DNA from 3 places in the Streptomyces sp. NPDC047841 genome. Region 3 is predicted to be linked to each of the others. Evidence: riboswitches for the same ligand, from Rfam matches in the RefSeq annotation. Region 3 holds a riboswitch; each other region holds the start of a gene.
What was found. A riboswitch is a leader RNA that binds a small molecule or an ion and turns the genes downstream of it on or off. The one in region 3 is predicted to bind cobalamin.

Region 1 (5,396 bases), on a different contig from region 3:
CCTCGGCGACCTCTTCCGCCGTACGGGCCGCGTGGAGGCCGCCCTGGACGCCTACCGCACCGGCCTGGGCCACCGCACCGCACCCGGCACCACCACCCTCGGCCCGGCCCCCGCCCAGCCGCCGCTCTGAGAACTCACACCTGCGCCCGGCCCTGCTTGCGGATCTCGGCCAGGCGCAGGGCGCCGACCTGCACGGCCGCCTGGGTGGCGTCGTTCGGTACGTCACCCAGGCCGCCGTTGGTCAGCGCGAACGCGTCCTCGCCGACCCGGACGGCGGCCACGTCCAGGGTGAGCCGGAACTCCTGCTCGTCGGGCGTCGTACCGGCGACGGTGACGCGCAGCCCCTGGCGGGCGTCGCCCACCTCGGGCAGCGGGGCGTCCACGACCTGCACGTCCTCCTCGAGCCCCAGCTCGGTGGTGGCCGTGAACCGCGCGCACCGCGCCGGGAGCGTCCGCAGCCACGCCAGCACGGCGTCGACGTCGGCCGGGCGGCGGGCGCCGATCTGGTAGCGGAGCTGGGCGTCGGTGTCGGCGTCGTCCAGGCCGGCGGTGACGCGGGCCGGTCCGCCGAGCAGCTCGTCGCTGTAGAGGGCGTCCAGCAGCCGCTGGCACTCCCCGGCCGAGGTCCGCGCCTTCAGCAGCCCGTCGTGCCAGGTGGCCGCGCCGCGCGTGGCGGTCCAGGGATCGCCGAGGTCGCTCGGGCCGATCAGCGCGGCCTGCGCCTGCTCGTCGCTGAGCGAGGAACCGCCGGCCCGCGCGGACGGCCGGGGCGTCGGGGCGGGCCGGTCGAGCGTGGGCAGGGGGTGTGGCGCGCTCGCCGGGTGGTTGAGGCCGAAGGCCGCGCAGGCGCCGGCGGTCAGCAGGCCGGCGCCGGTCAGGGAGAGGGTCACGGCACGGGGGAGGTGGGGTATCTCGGGGGACATCGGTGCCTCCTGGGCTGCGGGCGGCCGGGGTGCCTGGTCTCACGGCACCACCGCCCTGACCTGCGCACCAACGCTCCGGGCCGTACGGGTGAGGGGGCGCCGGGGAATCCGTGGCACGGCCCCCGCGGGGCCGGTGCGGTGCCGTCCGCAGTGCGCGCCCTGTGCCCGTCGGGCACGACGGCGCCGCGGACCGTCCCGGCGCGCTGCCGCCCGACCGGTGGCGGTGACCCGCGCCCGGGAGGCGGGGCGGGGGACCGGGCCGAGGGACCGTCCCGGGACGGGACTGATCTAAGGTCGGCACGACGGAAGGAGTCCGCCGTGGACGGTCAGCCCATTCCCGTGATCATCGACTGCGACACCGGCGTCGACGACGCCCTGGCCCTGCTGTTCGCCGTGCGCCACCCCGGACTCGACCTGCGGGCGGTGACCTGCGTCGCCGGGAACACCGACGTGGACGGGGTGGTCCGCAACACCCTCACCGTGCTGGAGCAGGCGGGCGCCCCCGCCGTCCCGGTGGCCCGGGGTGCCGAGCGCCCGCTGCTGGAGCCGGCCCGCCCGGCCCCGGTGCACGGCGCCGACGGCATGGGCGACCTGGGCCTGCCCGCGCCCACCCGGACCCCGGTGGACATCGACGCCGTCAGCCTGCTGCGCCGGGAGATCCTGGCCTCCCCGCGCCCGGTGACGCTGATCCCGACCGCGCCGCTCACCAACATCGCCCTGCTGCTGCGCACCCACCCCGAGGTGACCCGGAACATCGAGCGGATCGTGTTCATGGGCGGGGCGGTGGCCACCGGGAACGCCACGCCGGTCGCGGAGTTCAACGTCTGGCACGACCCGGAGGCGGCGGCGGTCCTGCTGACCGCCGGGGTGCCGATCACGATGTACGGCCTGGACGTCTTCCAGCAGGTCGTGGTGGACAGCGCCGAGGTCCACCGGCTGCGCGCGAGCGGTGAGCCCGGCACCCGGCTGGCCGGTGAGCTGCTCGCCCACCGGCCGGCCCACCAGGGCGAGCCGCCCCAGGCGGAGGAGGCGGGCGGCCTCGGCGACGCGGGCGCGGTGTGCGCGGTCGCCGACCCGCAGGGCATCACCACCCGCCGGCTCCCGGTCGAGGTCTCCCTCGCCCCGGGCCCCGCCCGGGGCCAGACGATCGTCGACCGCCGCCCCCGCCCCGGCGAGTCCGAGATCCACGAGGGCGGACGCGAACGCGCCCTGGTGGACGTGGCGTTGGAGGTGGACGCCGACCGGTACGTGAAGCTGTACCTGGAGACCGTCGCGCGGTAGGCGCTAGTCGGCGGCGGACGGCGAGACCGCCCAGCGCTCCTCGACCCGGGCGACCTTCCAGTACGCCAGCGCCGCCGCCCACACCAGGACGAACAGGCCGACGATGAGGTAGCCGACGTTGTCCAGGTCGAGGCCCGCGATCCAGCCGGTGATGTCGTCGTGCAGGCCGAACTTCTCGTGCAGGACGCCGACCAGCTCGATGGTGCCGATGAAGAAGGCGACCGCGATGGACAGGCCGGTGATGGCGAGGTTGTAGAAGACCTTGCGGACCGGGTTGGAGAACGCCCACTGGTAGGCGAAGTTCATGAACGTGCCGTCGAGGGTGTCGAACAGGCTCATCCCGGCGGCGAAGAGCAGCGGCAGGCAGAGGATCGCGTACCAGGGCAGTCCCGCCGCCGCGCCCGAGCCCGCCATCACCATCAGCGTGACCTCGGTGGCCGTGTCGAAGCCGAGGCCGAACAGGAAGCCGAGCGGGTACATCTGCCCCGGCCGGGAGACGGACTTCGTCAGCCGGCCGAGGACGCGGTTCATGAACCCCCGCGAGTCCAGGTGCGCTTCGAGCTGCTTCTCGTCGTACGCGCCCGCCCGCATCGCCCGGAAGACCTTCAGGATGCCCACCAGGGCGACCAGGTTCAGGGCGGCGATGAGGTAGAGGAACGTGCCGGAGACCGTCGTACCGAGGAAGCCGAGCACCTGGTGGGTGGTGGAGCCCTCGTTCATGACCTTCCCGGCCAGTGAGGTGCCGCCCGCGATCAGCAGCGCCAGCAGTACCACCACGCTGGAGTGGCCCAGCGCGAACCAGAACCCCACCGACACCGGCCGCTTGCCGTCGGCCATCAGCTTGCGGGTGGTGTTGTCGATCGCCGCGATGTGGTCGGCGTCGAAGGCGTGCCGCATGCCGAGGGTGTAGGCGGTGATGCCCAGCCCGACCCCGAAGACGTCGGAGCCGACCTTGTAGTGCTCGGGCGCGACGAGGACGTAGAGGATTCCGAACGCGACGACGTGCAGGGCGACGATCACCGCCAGCAGCCCCACCGTCTTGACGGTGTCCTCGCGTCGCCAGCGGAAAGAGACGGCATCGGCCATGGGTTCACGCTCCAGCACCTCGTGGATCACTTCGTGAGCTGCCGTGGCCGGTCTCCTGGCTTACGGGTCGTACGTCCGCCGTTCCTGCCTTCCCGGTCTGCGACCAGTGGCCCGGCGGTGCCGGACGGAACGGGAACTCCCCGATCACAGTGGCGAGGGCCGCGTCGACTTTCCATCGACTTCCCGAACACCACGGCCCGCCCACCGTAGAGGGGCACGCGGTTTCCTGCATAGCTGCGCACTTGCGCAGGTATCGAAGATCACAGAGAGGGGGCCTGCCAGACTGGCCCCATGCATCTCGTGCCTGCCGACCGAGCCGACCGTCGTTCCATCGACGGACACCGGGTCTGCGAGGCGATCGCCGCCATCGGTGAGGCGGGGCGCCTGCGCACCTGGGCCGACCGTTTCTCCCTGCTCGCCGACGCCAACCGGCTGGCGCTGCTGGTCGCGCTGCACCGCACCGGGCCGCTCGCCGTGTCGGACCTCGCCATCGCCACGGGGATGAACGACCCCGCCGTCTCCCAGGCCCTGCGGCTGCTGCGGGCGGCCGGGGTCGTGGCGGGGGAGAAGGAGGGGCGCGTGGTGCGGTACAGGGTGGTGGACGCGGACGTCCGGGGGCTGTTGGAGCACTGCGTGGGCTGAACGGCCGCGCACGGTTCCCTTTCCGGGCAATGTGGACGGATACAGATTCCGTACCGTCGTCCGTCCCCTGGGAGCCCGTATGGCAGACCTCTCGCCGGACCTCTCGTCCAGGAACCCCGACTGGTGGCGGCAGGCCGTCGTCTACCAGATCTATCCGCGCAGCTTCGCCGACGCCGACGGTGACGGCCTCGGCGACCTGCGGGGCATCACCGAACGCCTGGGCCATCTCGCCTCCCTCGGCGTGGACGCCCTGTGGCTGAGCCCCTTCTACCCCTCCGAACTCGCCGACGGCGGCTACGACGTCATCGACCCGCGCGGGGTCGACGAGCGCCTCGGCACCCTGGACGACTTCGACGCCCTGGTGGGCGAGGCGCACCGGCTCGGGCTCAAGGTGGTCGTGGACATCGTCCCCAACCACACCTCCCACCTGCACCGCTGGTTCCAGGAGGCGCTGCGTGCCGGACCCGGGTCCGCCGCCCGGGAGCGGTACGTCTTCCGGGCGGGGCGCGGCGCGCACGGTGAACTGCCGCCCAGCGACTGGCAGTCGGTGTTCGGCGGCAGCGCCTGGCGGCGGGTGCCCGACGGGGAGTGGTACCTGCACCTGTTCGCCCCCGAACAGCCCGACCTGAACTGGGACGACGAGGAGGTCCGCGCCGACTTCCGCAGCACCCTGCGGTTCTGGTCGGACCGGGGCGTGGACGGCTTCCGCGTGGACGTCGCCCACGGCCTGGCCAAGGACCTCACCGAGCCGCTGCGGGACATCGGCGGCATCGGCGCGACCGGCGAGCAGGCATTGCCGCTGGTGCCGCCGGGCAGCCACCCCTACTGGGACCGGGACGAGGTCCACGAGATCTACCGCGACTGGCGCAAGATCTTCGACGCCTACCGCCCGCCGCGCACCGCCGTCGCCGAGGCCTGGGTCCCCGGGGCCCGCCGCGCCCTGTACGCCCGCCCGGACGAACTCGGCCAGGCCTTCAACTTCGAGTACCTGGAGGCGCGCTGGGACGCGGAGGAGCTGCGGGACGTCATCGCCGCCTCGCTGGTCACGGCCCGGGCCGCCGGCGCCTCCGCGACCTGGGTGCTGTCCAACCACGACGTCGTGCGGCACGCCTCCCGGCTCGTGCTGCCGGCCGGCACCGACCCGGCCGCCTGGCTGCTGTCCGGCGGCGCCGCGCCCGCGATCGACACGGCGGCCGGACTGCGCCGGGCCCGGGCGGCGACCCTGCTGATGCTGGCGCTGCCCGGCTCCGCGTACCTGTACCAGGGGGAGGAACTCGGCCTGCCCGAGGTCGCCGACCTGCCCACCGAGGTGCTCCAGGACCCGATCTGGGAGCAGACCGGCCATGTCCGCAAGGGCCGCGACGGCTGCCGGGTGCCGCTGCCGTGGACGACGACCGGACCGTCGTACGGCTTCGGGCCCGGGCCCGGCTGGCTGCCGCAGCCGGCGGCCTTCGCCGGGTACGC
Region 2 (5,396 bases), on a different contig from region 3:
CCCGCCCTGGCCCGGGTCCGCCGCGCCGGACCGGGGTGCACGGCGTCGCCCAGCAGCTCGGTGAAGCCGACCTCCAGCTTGTCCTGGAGCAGTCCGACGCAGGCGAGCGCCGAGACCACCTCCAGCGTGTCGCCGCGCTCCTGCGGGGTCAGCTCGACGTCCCCGCGCAGCCGGCCCTCCCGCACCGCGAGATCCCAGGTCTCCAGCAGCCACAGCCGCAGTGTGCTGCGGTCCCAGCTCCGGGTGTCCAGCCGGTCCCTGTCCTCGCGCGGACGGTCGCGTTCCAGGCCGCCGTGGTGGTGCAGTTCGCGGGCGATCTGCAGGTAGATGGGCGACTCCGTGACCTCCGCGGTCTCCACGATCCAGTCCACGCGGCGCTCGTCCGTCTCCGGGATGCGGGCCTCGACGAAGTACAGCGCCTCCTCCTCGCTGAGCGGTTCCAGCTCCACGATCGCGGCGGGGGTGCTCTCCAGCGGGCTGTGCGGCCGCGACGCGATGACGAGCGGCAGCCTGTCCTCGTGGGCGCACTCGATGGCCCTGCGGATGATGTTGTCCCTGTCCTCCTGGAGGCGCTCGTCGAGGACCGCCTCCTCCAGGCCGTCGGCGAGGACGACCACCTTGTCGTCGGCGAGCAGTTGCTGCCAGACCCGGTCGTTCTTGGTGCGTGCGAGGATGCCGCGGGGTGCTTCCTCGGCGAACCGTTCCCTGGCCATGCGCTCGAAGTTGAGATCGGCGCCGGTTGCGTCCCGCAGCCGGATCGGCACGGGCACGGCGTGCTGCCGGGCGAGCAGTTCGGTGAGCCGCACCAGGACGGCCGTCTTGCCCGTGCCCACACCGCCGACGAGCACATAGGGCCTGCGGGTCTCACGCTGCCGCAGCCGCTGGGCGATGACCCGGGCGATCTCCTCGCGGCCCACGATCTCGGCGATGTCGGGGCCGGCGGTGGGCACCAGATCGCGGGGGTGCCTGCGCGCCTTCGCGAGGTAGCGCCGCTTGGTCCACCAGTACCAGAAGAACAGGAAGAGGGCGGCGGCGATCGAAGCGGAGAGCACCGGACCGACGAAGCGGAGCACGTCGTCGAAGCCCTGGTTGCCGTTCCGCCACGTCTCGAACCGCGTCGTGCGGTGCGAGATCAGGATGTACACGCCCTCTCCGGCCCACGCCAGGACGGCGAGGGCGGCAAGGGCCCACACGACCCGGTTCACGTTGGTGTACGAGGCCCATCTGCGCCACTTGCGGGGGCGGGTGGTGTCGAGCCGGGCTTCCGACCTGATGGTCAGGTGGTGCCAGTAGCCCAGGAAGAACCGCCTGCCCCGGCACCACGCCCGTCGCGCGTACAGCGTCGCCATCGGCGCGTTGCGTGGTCGCTCCTTGCCCGGTGGGTGACGGACGATTCTCGTCATGGTGCGTTCTCCTTCCGAGACCAGCTTTCGGCACGGAGGACCCCACACAGCACCTGTTTCCATGAAAACATGGGCATTCCGCCCCGCAACCCGGCAGGCGACCGCCGCGGATCCCCGGGAATCCGCGCCGCACCCCTCGGGCAGACTCGGTGTCATGGACTTCGTGATCCGGCGGGCAGCTCCCGGCGAGTACGACGACCTGGGCGAGATCACCGCCGGGGCCTATGTCCGTGACGGCCTCCTCGCCTTCGACGAGAGCGACTGGTACCTCGGCGAGCTGAGGGACGTGGCGAAGCGGGCCGCCGCCGCGGACGTCCTCGTGGCCGTCCGCGACGGCGTGCTCCTCGGCGGGGTCACCTTCGTCCGCTCCGGCGGCCCCATGACCGACATCGCCGGCCCGGGGGAGGCGGAGATCAGGATGCTCGCGGTCGCCCCCGCGGCCCGGGGCCGGGGCGTGGGGGAGGCGCTGGTGCGGGCCTGCGTCGAGCGCGGGCGGGCCACCGAGGGCTGCGTGCGCGTGGTCCTGTCCACCCAGCGGACCATGCACACCGCCCACCGCATCTACACCCGCCTCGGTTTCGTCCGCGCCCCCGAGCGGGACTGGAATCCCCTCCCGGGCCGGGACGACCTCACGCTCCTCGCGTACGAGTTGACCCTCTGAGGCCGGGCCGACACTACATCTGGGGGTGACATGGCAGCCCGGCACTAGATGTATGCTCGTCCTCGCTGTCGTCGCAGGGGAATCCGGTGCGAATCCGGAACTGTCCCGCAACGGTGTACCCGTGTGCCCCCGCACGCGTGTCGAGTCCGAAGACCTGCCGGCGGTGCACCCGGCCGTCCAGGCCCGGGTGGTTCTGACGTCCGGGCCTCGTGGAATGGGCCGGTGGACGCGACGCCGTGCGCGCTCGTGACCGCCCCCGCCTCCCGCCAGGCCCCGTGCCGAGCGAGGGAGAGCCCCACGTGACCATCGCGCCAGCCGACCCGGCCTCAGTCAGCGAGCCGGAGACCGACGGTCCCGGTGCCGCGCTGCTGCGGATCCTGACCGAGCTGACCGCCGACCTGCCCGACGCCGACCCGGGCCGGGTGGCCGCCGCCGCGCTGCGGGGCCGGTCCGCCCGGGCCGACGAGGCGGAGTTGCGGGAGCTGGCCACGGAGGCCGCGGCCGGCCTGATCTCCGAGGATCCCGCGTACTCGAAGCTGGCCGCCCGGCTGCTGACCCTCGCCATCCGGGACGAGGCCGCCTCGCAGGGCGTGACGTCCTTCACCGAGTCGGTCGCGGTCGGCCACCGCGAGGGCCTGATCGCCGACCGCACCGCCGAGTTCGTGCGGCTGCACGCCGAGCGCCTCGACGCGCTGGTCGACCCCGCGGCCGACGACCGCTTCGGCTACTTCGGCCTGCGCACCCTGCACAGCCGCTACCTGCTGCGCCACCCGGTCACCCGCAGGGTCGTGGAGACACCCCAGCACTTCCTGCTGCGCGTGGCGAGCGGCCTCGCGGAGGACGACACGACCCGCTCCGTGGACGAAGTGGCGTCCCTGTACGGCCTGATGAGCCGCCTGGACTACCTGCCGTCCTCCCCCACCCTGTTCAACTCCGGTACGCGACACCCCCAGATGTCGTCCTGCTACCTGCTGGACTCCCCGCGGGACGAGCTGGACTCCATCTACGACCGCTACCACCAGGTCGCCCGCCTGTCGAAGCACGCCGGCGGCATCGGCCTGTCCTACTCCCGCATCCGCTCGCGCGGTTCGCTGATCCGGGGGACGAACGGGCACTCCAACGGGATCGTGCCGTTCCTGAAGACCCTGGACGCGTCGGTGGCGGCGGTCAACCAGGGCGGCCGGCGCAAGGGCGCGGCAGCGGTCTACCTGGAGACCTGGCACTCCGACATCGAGGAGTTCCTGGAGCTGCGGGACAACACCGGCGAGGACGCCCGCCGCACCCACAACCTCAACCTCGCGCACTGGATCCCCGACGAGTTCATGCGCCGGGTCAACGCCGACGGGCAGTGGTCGCTGTTCTCCCCCGCCGACGTGCCCGAACTGGTCGACTTGTGGGGCGAGGACTTCGACACCGCCTACCGCAGGGCCGAGGCGGCGGGCCTGGCGAAGAAGACCATCGCGGCCAGGGACCTGTACGGGCGGATGATGCGCACCCTCGCCCAGACCGGCAACGGCTGGATGACGTTCAAGGACGCCGCCAACCGCACCGCCAACCAGACCGCCGAACCCGGCAACGTCATCCACTCCTCCAACCTGTGCACCGAGATCCTGGAGGTCACCGACGACGGCGAGACGGCCGTCTGCAACCTCGGCTCGGTCAACCTCGGCGCCTTCGTGGACACCACGACCGGGGACATCGACTGGGAGCGGCTGGACCAGACGGTCCGCACGGCCGTCACCTTCCTGGACCGCGTGGTCGACATCAACTTCTACCCCACCGAGCAGGCGGGGCGTTCCAACGCCAGGTGGCGCCCGGTCGGCCTGGGCGCGATGGGCCTGCAGGACGTCTTCTTCAGGCTCCGCCTGCCCTTCGACTCGGCGGAAGCCAAGGCCCTCTCCACGCGGATCGCCGAGCGGATCATGCTCGCCGCCTACGAGACCTCCGCCGACCTCGCCGAACGCAACGGCCCCCTGCCCGCCTGGAAGCAGACCCGCGCCGCCCGGGGCGTCCTCCACCCCGACCACTACGACGTCGACCTCACCTGGCCCGGACGCTGGGACGCCCTCCGCAAGCGGATCGCACAGACGGGCATGCGCAACGCGCTGCTCCTCGCGATCGCGCCGACGGCCACGATCGCGTCGATCGCGGGGGTGTACGAGTGCATCGAGCCCCAGGTCTCCAACCTGTTCAAGCGCGAGACCCTCTCGGGTGAGTTCCTCCAGGTCAACTCCTACCTCGTACAGGACCTGAAGAACCTCGGCGTCTGGGACGCCCGCACCCGCGAAGCCCTGCGCGACTCGGGCGGCTCCATCCAGGACTTCCCCTGGATCCCCGAGGAGATCCGCGCCCTGTACCGCACGGCCTGGGAGATCCCCCAGCGCGGCCTCATCGACATGGCCGCCGCCCGCACCCCGTTCCTCGACCAGGCCCAGTCGCTGAACCTGTTCCTGGAGACGCCGACGATCGGCAAGCTCTCCTCGATGTACGCCTACGCCTGGAAGTCCGGGCTCAAGACGACGTACTATCTGCGCTCCCGCCCCGCGACCCGCATCGCCCGCGCCGCCCAGGCCACCGTCCCCGCACAACAGACCACCGACCCGGAAGCGATCGCCTGCTCCCTGGAAAACCCCGAGTCCTGCGAGGCCTGCCAGTAATGACCACCCGATCCCAGAACCTGCTCGACCCGGGCTTCGAGCTGACTCTCCGCCCCATGCGCTACCCCGACTTCTACGAGCGCTACCGGGACGCCATCAAGAACACCTGGACCGTCGAAGAGGTCGACCTCCACTCCGACGTGGCCGACCTCGCCAAGCTGACGCCGGAAGAGCAGCACCTCATCGGCCGGCTGGTCGCGTTCTTCGCCACCGGCGACTCGATCGTGGCGAACAACCTGGTGCTGACGCTGTACAAGCACATCAACTCCCCAGAGGCGCGGCTGTACCTGAGCCGCCAGCTCTTCGAGGAAGCCGTCCACGTCCAGTTCTACCTGACCCTGCTGGACACCTACCTCCCCGATCCCGACGACCGCGCCGCCGCCTTCGCCGCCGTGGAGAACATCCCCTCCATCCGCGAAAAGGCCGAGTTCTGCTTCAAGTGGATCAACGAGGTCGAGAAGATCGACCGCCTGGAGAGCACCGCGGACCGCCGCCGCTTCCTGCTCAACCTCATCTGCTTCGCGGCCTGCATCGAAGGACTCTTCTTCTACGGCGCCTTCGCCTACGTCTACTGGTTCCGCAGCCGCGGCCTCCTGCACGGCCTGGCAACCGGCACCAACTGGGTCTTCCGCGACGAGACCATGCACATGAGTTTCGCCTTCGACGTCGTCGACA
Region 3 (5,396 bases):
GGACATCGAATACAACCCGTACGACGCGAAGCACAAGTGCTACGGGGTGGGCAAGGCCCGGATGGTCCGCTGGATCCGGTCGTTCAGCGACGAGGTCAAGGAGCGGACCGGCCGCCGTCCGGTGATCTACACCACCACCCAGTGGTGGAAGCTGTGCACCGGGAACAGCCGCGCCTTCTCCTCCTCGCACGCCCTGTGGATCGCCCGCCACGGCACCTCACAGCCGGGCGCGCTGCCCGGCGGCTGGCGGTACTGGACGTTCTGGCAGCACGCCGTCAAGGGCAGGCTGCCGGGTGACCAGGATCTCTTCAACGGCTCCCTGAGCCGGCTGCGGATCTTCGCGCGCGACCACTAGCCAAGGCGCGCCTGGGCCGGCGGCGCGAAGCGGAACCCCGTACGCGCGTTACTGACACCCCCACGCCCGCCTCAGTTCATCTTCCGTTCACCCAGGTTGCCTACGTTCGTCCAGCCAATGACCTCGAACGATTGCCTGGGTAAATGGAAAGCTTCTCGCTGATCCTCGCGATTGTGGTGGTAACCGCACTCGCGTTCGATTTCACGAACGGTTTCCACGACACCGCGAACGCGATGGCCACCACCATCTCCACAGGCGCCCTGAAGCCGAAGATCGCGGTCGCCATGTCCGCCGTCCTCAACCTCGTGGGCGCCTTCCTCTCCGTGGAGGTCGCCAACACGATCTCCAAGGGTCTCGTCGACGAGACCGGCATCCGTCCCGAGGTCATCTTCGCCGCCCTGGTCGGCGCGATCCTCTGGAACCTGCTGACCTGGCTGGTGGGCCTGCCCTCCAGCTCCTCGCACGCCCTGATGGGCGGTCTGGTCGGCGCCACCGTCGCCTCCGCCGGCTTCGGCGCCGTCCACGGTGAGGTCCTGGTCACCAAGGTGCTGCTCCCGGCCGTCGCCGCGCCGGTCGTCGCGGGCCTCGCCTCGCTGCTGGCCACCCGGTTCTCCTACGGCGTCGGCGGCACCGCCGACGGCGAGGCCACCCGCAAGGGCTACCGCGCCGGGCAGATCGCCTCCGCGGGCCTGGTCTCCCTCGCGCACGGCACCAACGACGCCCAGAAGACGATGGGCATCATCACCCTCGCCCTCGTCGCGGGCGGCTCCATCGCCCCCGGCTCCAACCCTCCCACCTGGGTGATCCTCTCCGCGGGCATGGCCATCGCGCTCGGCACCTACATCGGCGGCTGGCGCATCATCCGCACCATGGGCAAGGGCCTGACCGACCTGGAGCCGCGCCAGGGCTTCGCCGCCCAGACCAGCGCCGCGACCGCCATCCTGGCCTCCTCCCACCTCGGCTTCTCCCTCTCCACCACGCACGTCGTCTCCGGCTCGGTGATGGGCGCGGGCCTCGGCCGCAAGGGCGGCGTGGTCCGCTGGTCCACCGCGACCCGCATGGCCGTCGCCTGGGTGCTGACCCTCCCCGCCGCCGCGCTGGTCGGCGCGGGCGCCGAGTCCGTCACCGGCCTGGGCGACTGGGGCACCGCCGTCGTCGCCGTCTTCCTGGTCGCCGCGAGCGCCGGCATCTGGAAGCTCTCCCGCCGCGAGGTCGTCGACCACACCAACGTGGTCGAGGCGACCGAGCCGGCCGGTGTGGTCACCGCCGCCATCGCCGCCGTGATCCCGCCCCCGGCGGGCGTGGTCGCCGAGGACCTGACGGCCACCATCCCCGCCCCGGCCACCGAGCCCGCCCCCGCCGCCCCGCCGGCCGCCGCGGTCTGACCCCGACCCGGCGCACACGGTTACTGAAGGAAGCATCCCCATGAAGATCGACTGGGCGGCCCTCGGCTCCGTCTTCGGTGTCAGCCTCGCGTTCACGGTGGGCCTGGTGGTCCTGTTCACCCTCGGCATCAACGGCCTGTCGCGCCGTGAGAAGGCCGCGGCCCGGGGCGGGTCCGCCGCCCTCGCCGTCACCGGCGCCTACGTGTGCTTCGCGGCCTGCGCGGCGGCGGTGGCGTACGGGATCTACCTGATCGTCGTCAAGCCCTGACGGTCCGGAACCCGGCACCGGCCCCGCCGGGCCACCGCCTCGGCGGGGCCGGCGGGGCCTTCGCATGCCGTCGCACCGGACTTCCGGCCGCCGTCCGGCGGACCGGCGGTGTGGGCCTCAGCACAGTCCGGCGTCCCAGGTCAAAGGCAAGTTGACGGCCGTTCCGGGCGCGTGGTGGACTGCCCAGGCCATGTACGGCGGCAAGAGAGGAAGCCGGTGCGAATCCGGCGCGGTCCCGCCACTGTCACCGGGGAAGAACCCCCGGGAGCCAGGAACTCTCACCGCCGATTCACGTCGAACCAGGGCGCGGACACCCTGAGTGAGGACACATATCGCCATGCTCGGCTGCCGATCGAGGACCCGTACCAGGACCGTTCCTGTTCCCACCGCCGGCTGAGCCGATGGGTGCCGATCGCACATACGCGTACGGTGCCGCCGCCGGCGTCCTCGGTGACCTGCTCCTCGGCGACCCGCGCCGCGGGCACCCGGTCGCCGTGTTCGGCCGGGCGGCCGGGGCCGTGGAACGCGCCCTGTGGCACGACCACCGTGGCTGGGGCGCCCTGCACACCGTCGTGTGCGCCGGCGGCGCCGTCGCCCTCGGCGCGCTGGCCGCACGCGCCGTACGCCCCTGCCGTACCGCTTCCGCCGCGCTGACCGCCGCCGCCACCTGGGCCGTCGTCGGCGGCACCTCGCTCGCCCGGGAGGCCCGCACCATCGGGCGCGCCCTGGAGGCCGGGGACGTCGAGGCGGCCCGGGCCCGGCTGCCGCACCTGTGCGGCCGGGACCCGCAGGCCCTGGACGCCGACGGGATCGCGCGGGCCGTGGTCGAGTCGGTCGCCGAGAACACCTCCGACGCCGTGGTCGGCGCGCTCGTCTGGGGCGCCGTGGCCGGGGTGCCGGGGCTGCTCGGCTTCCGGGCGGTCAACACCCTGGACGCGATGGTGGGTCACAGGTCGCCCCGCCACCGGCGCTACGGCTGGGCCTCCGCCCGCCTGGACGACGTCGCCGGCTGGCCGGGCGCCCGGCTGACCGCCGTGCTCGCCGCCGCGGCCGGACCCGATCCGCGCGGCGCCCTGCGCGCCTGGAGGGCCGACGCGCGCAGGCACCCGAGCCCCAACGCCGGGCCCGTGGAGGCCTCCTTCGCGGGCGCCCTCGGCGTCCGCCTGGGCGGCACGCTCTCCTACGGCGGCCGGGTCGAACACCGCCCGCTGCTGAACGGCGCCACCGGACGGCCGGTCCGCGTCACCGACATCGACCGGGCCGTGCGGCTCTCCCGCCGCGTCGGCCTGCTCGCGCTCGGCACCACGCTGGCCGCGCGCGCCCTGCTGAGAGGACGTGGCAAGTGAGCGGTGGTCTCCTCGTCGCCGGCACCACCTCCGACGCGGGCAAGAGCGTCGTGACGGCGGGCATCTGCCGCTGGCTGGTGCGCCAGGGCGTGAAGGTCGCGCCGTTCAAGGCGCAGAACATGTCCCTGAACTCGTTCGTCACGCGCGAGGGCGCGGAGATCGGCCGGGCGCAGGCCATGCAGGCCCAGGCCTGCCGCGTCGAGCCGACCGCGCTGATGAACCCGGTGCTGCTCAAGCCCGGCGGCGAGCAGAGCAGCCAGGTGGTGCTGCTGGGCAGGCCGGTGGGCGAGCTGAGCGCGCGCGGGTACCACGGCGGGCGGCAGCAGCGGCTGCTGGGCACGGTGCTGGACTGCCTGGCCGAACTGCGGGGCACGTATGACGCGGTGATCTGTGAGGGGGCGGGCAGTCCCGCCGAGATCAACCTGCGGCGGACCGACATCGTCAACATGGGGATCGCGCGAAACGCGCGGCTGCCGGTGCTCGTCGTCGGCGACATCGACCGCGGGGGCGTGTTCGCCTCCTTCTTCGGCACCGTCGCCCTGCTCTCCCCCGAGGACCAGGAGCTGGTCGCCGGGTTCCTGGTGAACAAGTTCCGGGGCGACGCCGGCCTGCTGGAGCCCGGGCTGGACATGCTGCGGGACCTCACCGGGCGGCGGACGTACGGCGTGCTGCCCTTCCGGCACGGGCTCGGCATCGACGAGGAGGACGGACTGAGGGTGTCCCTGCGGGGCACGGTCCGCGAGTCCGCCGTGACGCCCCCGGTCGGCGAGGACGTGCTGCGGGTCGCCGTGTGCGCGGTCCCGCTGATGTCCAACTTCACCGACGTCGACGCGCTGGCCGCCGAACCGGGTGTGGTCGTGCGGTTCGTGGACCGCCCGGAGGAGCTCGCCGACGCCGATCTCGTCGTCGTCCCGGGCACGCGCGGGACCGTGCGGGCGCTGGAGTGGCTGCGGGAGCGGGGGCTGGCGGACGCGCTCGTCCGCCGGGCCGCCGAAGGGCGCCCCGTCCTCGGCGTCTGCGGCGGCTTCCAGATCCTCGGCGAGCACATCGAGGACGACGTCGAGAGCCGGCGCGGGCATGTCGACGGGCTCGGCGTCCTGCCCGTCCGGGTGCGGTTCGCCCGCGAGAAGACCCTCACCCGGCCCAGCGGCGAAGCCCTCGGCGAGCGGGTCGACGGCTACGAGATCCACCACGGGGTGGCCACCGTCGAGGGCGGCGAACCCTTCCTGGACGGCTGCCGGGTCGGCCAGACCTGGGGCACCCACTGGCACGGCTCGCTGGAGTCGGACGGCTTCCGGCGGGCCTTCCTGCGCGAGGTGGCCGCCGCCGCGGGCCGCCGCTTCGTGCCCGCGCCGGACACCTCCTTCGCCGCGCTGCGCGAGGAGCAGCTCGACCGGCTCGGCGACCTGATCGAACAGCACGCGGACACGGACGCGCTGTGGCGGCTCATCGAGTCGGGCGCGCCGCAAGGACTGCCTTTCATTCCACCGGGAGCGCCCGCATGAGCACAGTGTTGTTGTTGTCGACCGCCGACACGGATCTGCTGGCCGCCCGGGCGTCCGGCGCCGGCTACCGCATCGGCAACCCCACCCGCGTCGACGTCGCCGGGGAGCTGCCCGGACTGATCGCGGGCGCGGACCTCGCCGTCGTCCGGCTGCTGGGCGGCAAGCGGGCCTGGGAGGACGGGCTGGCCGCGCTGAAGGCGTCCGGCGTCCCGACCGTGCTGCTGGGCGGCGAGGCCGTGCCGGACGCGGAGCTGATGGCGGAGTCCTCGGTGCCGGCCGGTGTGGTCGCGGAGGCGCTGAGGTACCTGGTCGAGGGCGGCCCGGCGAACCTGCTGGAGCTGTCCCGGTTCCTGTCGGACACCGTGCTGCTGACCGGCGAGGGCTTCGAGGAGCCGCGCCGGATGCCGGAGTTCGGCGTGCACGGCGGGTACGAGGTCCAGGGCGGCCGGCCGACCGTGGGCGTGCTGTTCTACCGGGCGCACGAACTGAGCGGCAACACCGCCTTCGTGGACACCCTGTGCGAGGCGATCGAGGCGC

Region 1: another riboswitch for cobalamin. It lies ahead of AB0947_RS11095 (HoxN/HupN/NixA family nickel/cobalt transporter); the one in region 3 lies ahead of AB0947_RS31250 (cobalamin biosynthesis protein).
Region 2: another riboswitch for cobalamin. It lies ahead of AB0947_RS21785 (ribonucleoside-diphosphate reductase subunit alpha); the one in region 3 lies ahead of AB0947_RS31250 (cobalamin biosynthesis protein).

The regions. Positions count from the first base shown of each region.
Region 1 is NZ_JBEYRP010000006.1:92,529-97,924, forward strand. Features, by position in the region: gene AB0947_RS11080 (helix-turn-helix transcriptional regulator) at 1-130, shown strand, start outside; gene AB0947_RS11085 (hypothetical protein) at 135-923, opposite strand; gene AB0947_RS11090 (nucleoside hydrolase) at 1,242-2,204, shown strand; gene AB0947_RS11095 (HoxN/HupN/NixA family nickel/cobalt transporter) at 2,208-3,290, opposite strand; cobalamin riboswitch at 3,318-3,500, opposite strand; gene AB0947_RS11100 (metalloregulator ArsR/SmtB family transcription factor) at 3,582-3,932, shown strand; gene AB0947_RS11105 (glycoside hydrolase family 13 protein) at 4,012-5,396, shown strand, end outside.
Region 2 is NZ_JBEYRP010000012.1:221,614-227,009, forward strand. Features, by position in the region: gene AB0947_RS21775 (ATP-binding protein) at 1-1,403, opposite strand, end outside; gene AB0947_RS21780 (GNAT family N-acetyltransferase) at 1,558-2,064, shown strand; cobalamin riboswitch at 2,104-2,241, shown strand; gene AB0947_RS21785 (ribonucleoside-diphosphate reductase subunit alpha) at 2,364-4,721, shown strand; gene AB0947_RS21790 (ribonucleotide-diphosphate reductase subunit beta) at 4,721-5,396, shown strand, end outside.
Region 3 is NZ_JBEYRP010000021.1:82,944-88,339, reverse strand. Features, by position in the region: gene AB0947_RS31265 (lysozyme) at 1-355, shown strand, start outside; gene AB0947_RS31260 (inorganic phosphate transporter) at 499-1,740, shown strand; gene AB0947_RS31255 (hypothetical protein) at 1,781-2,008, shown strand; cobalamin riboswitch at 2,167-2,309, shown strand; gene AB0947_RS31250 (cobalamin biosynthesis protein) at 2,410-3,354, shown strand; gene AB0947_RS31245 (cobyric acid synthase) at 3,351-4,859, shown strand; gene cobN (cobaltochelatase subunit CobN) at 4,856-5,396, shown strand, end outside.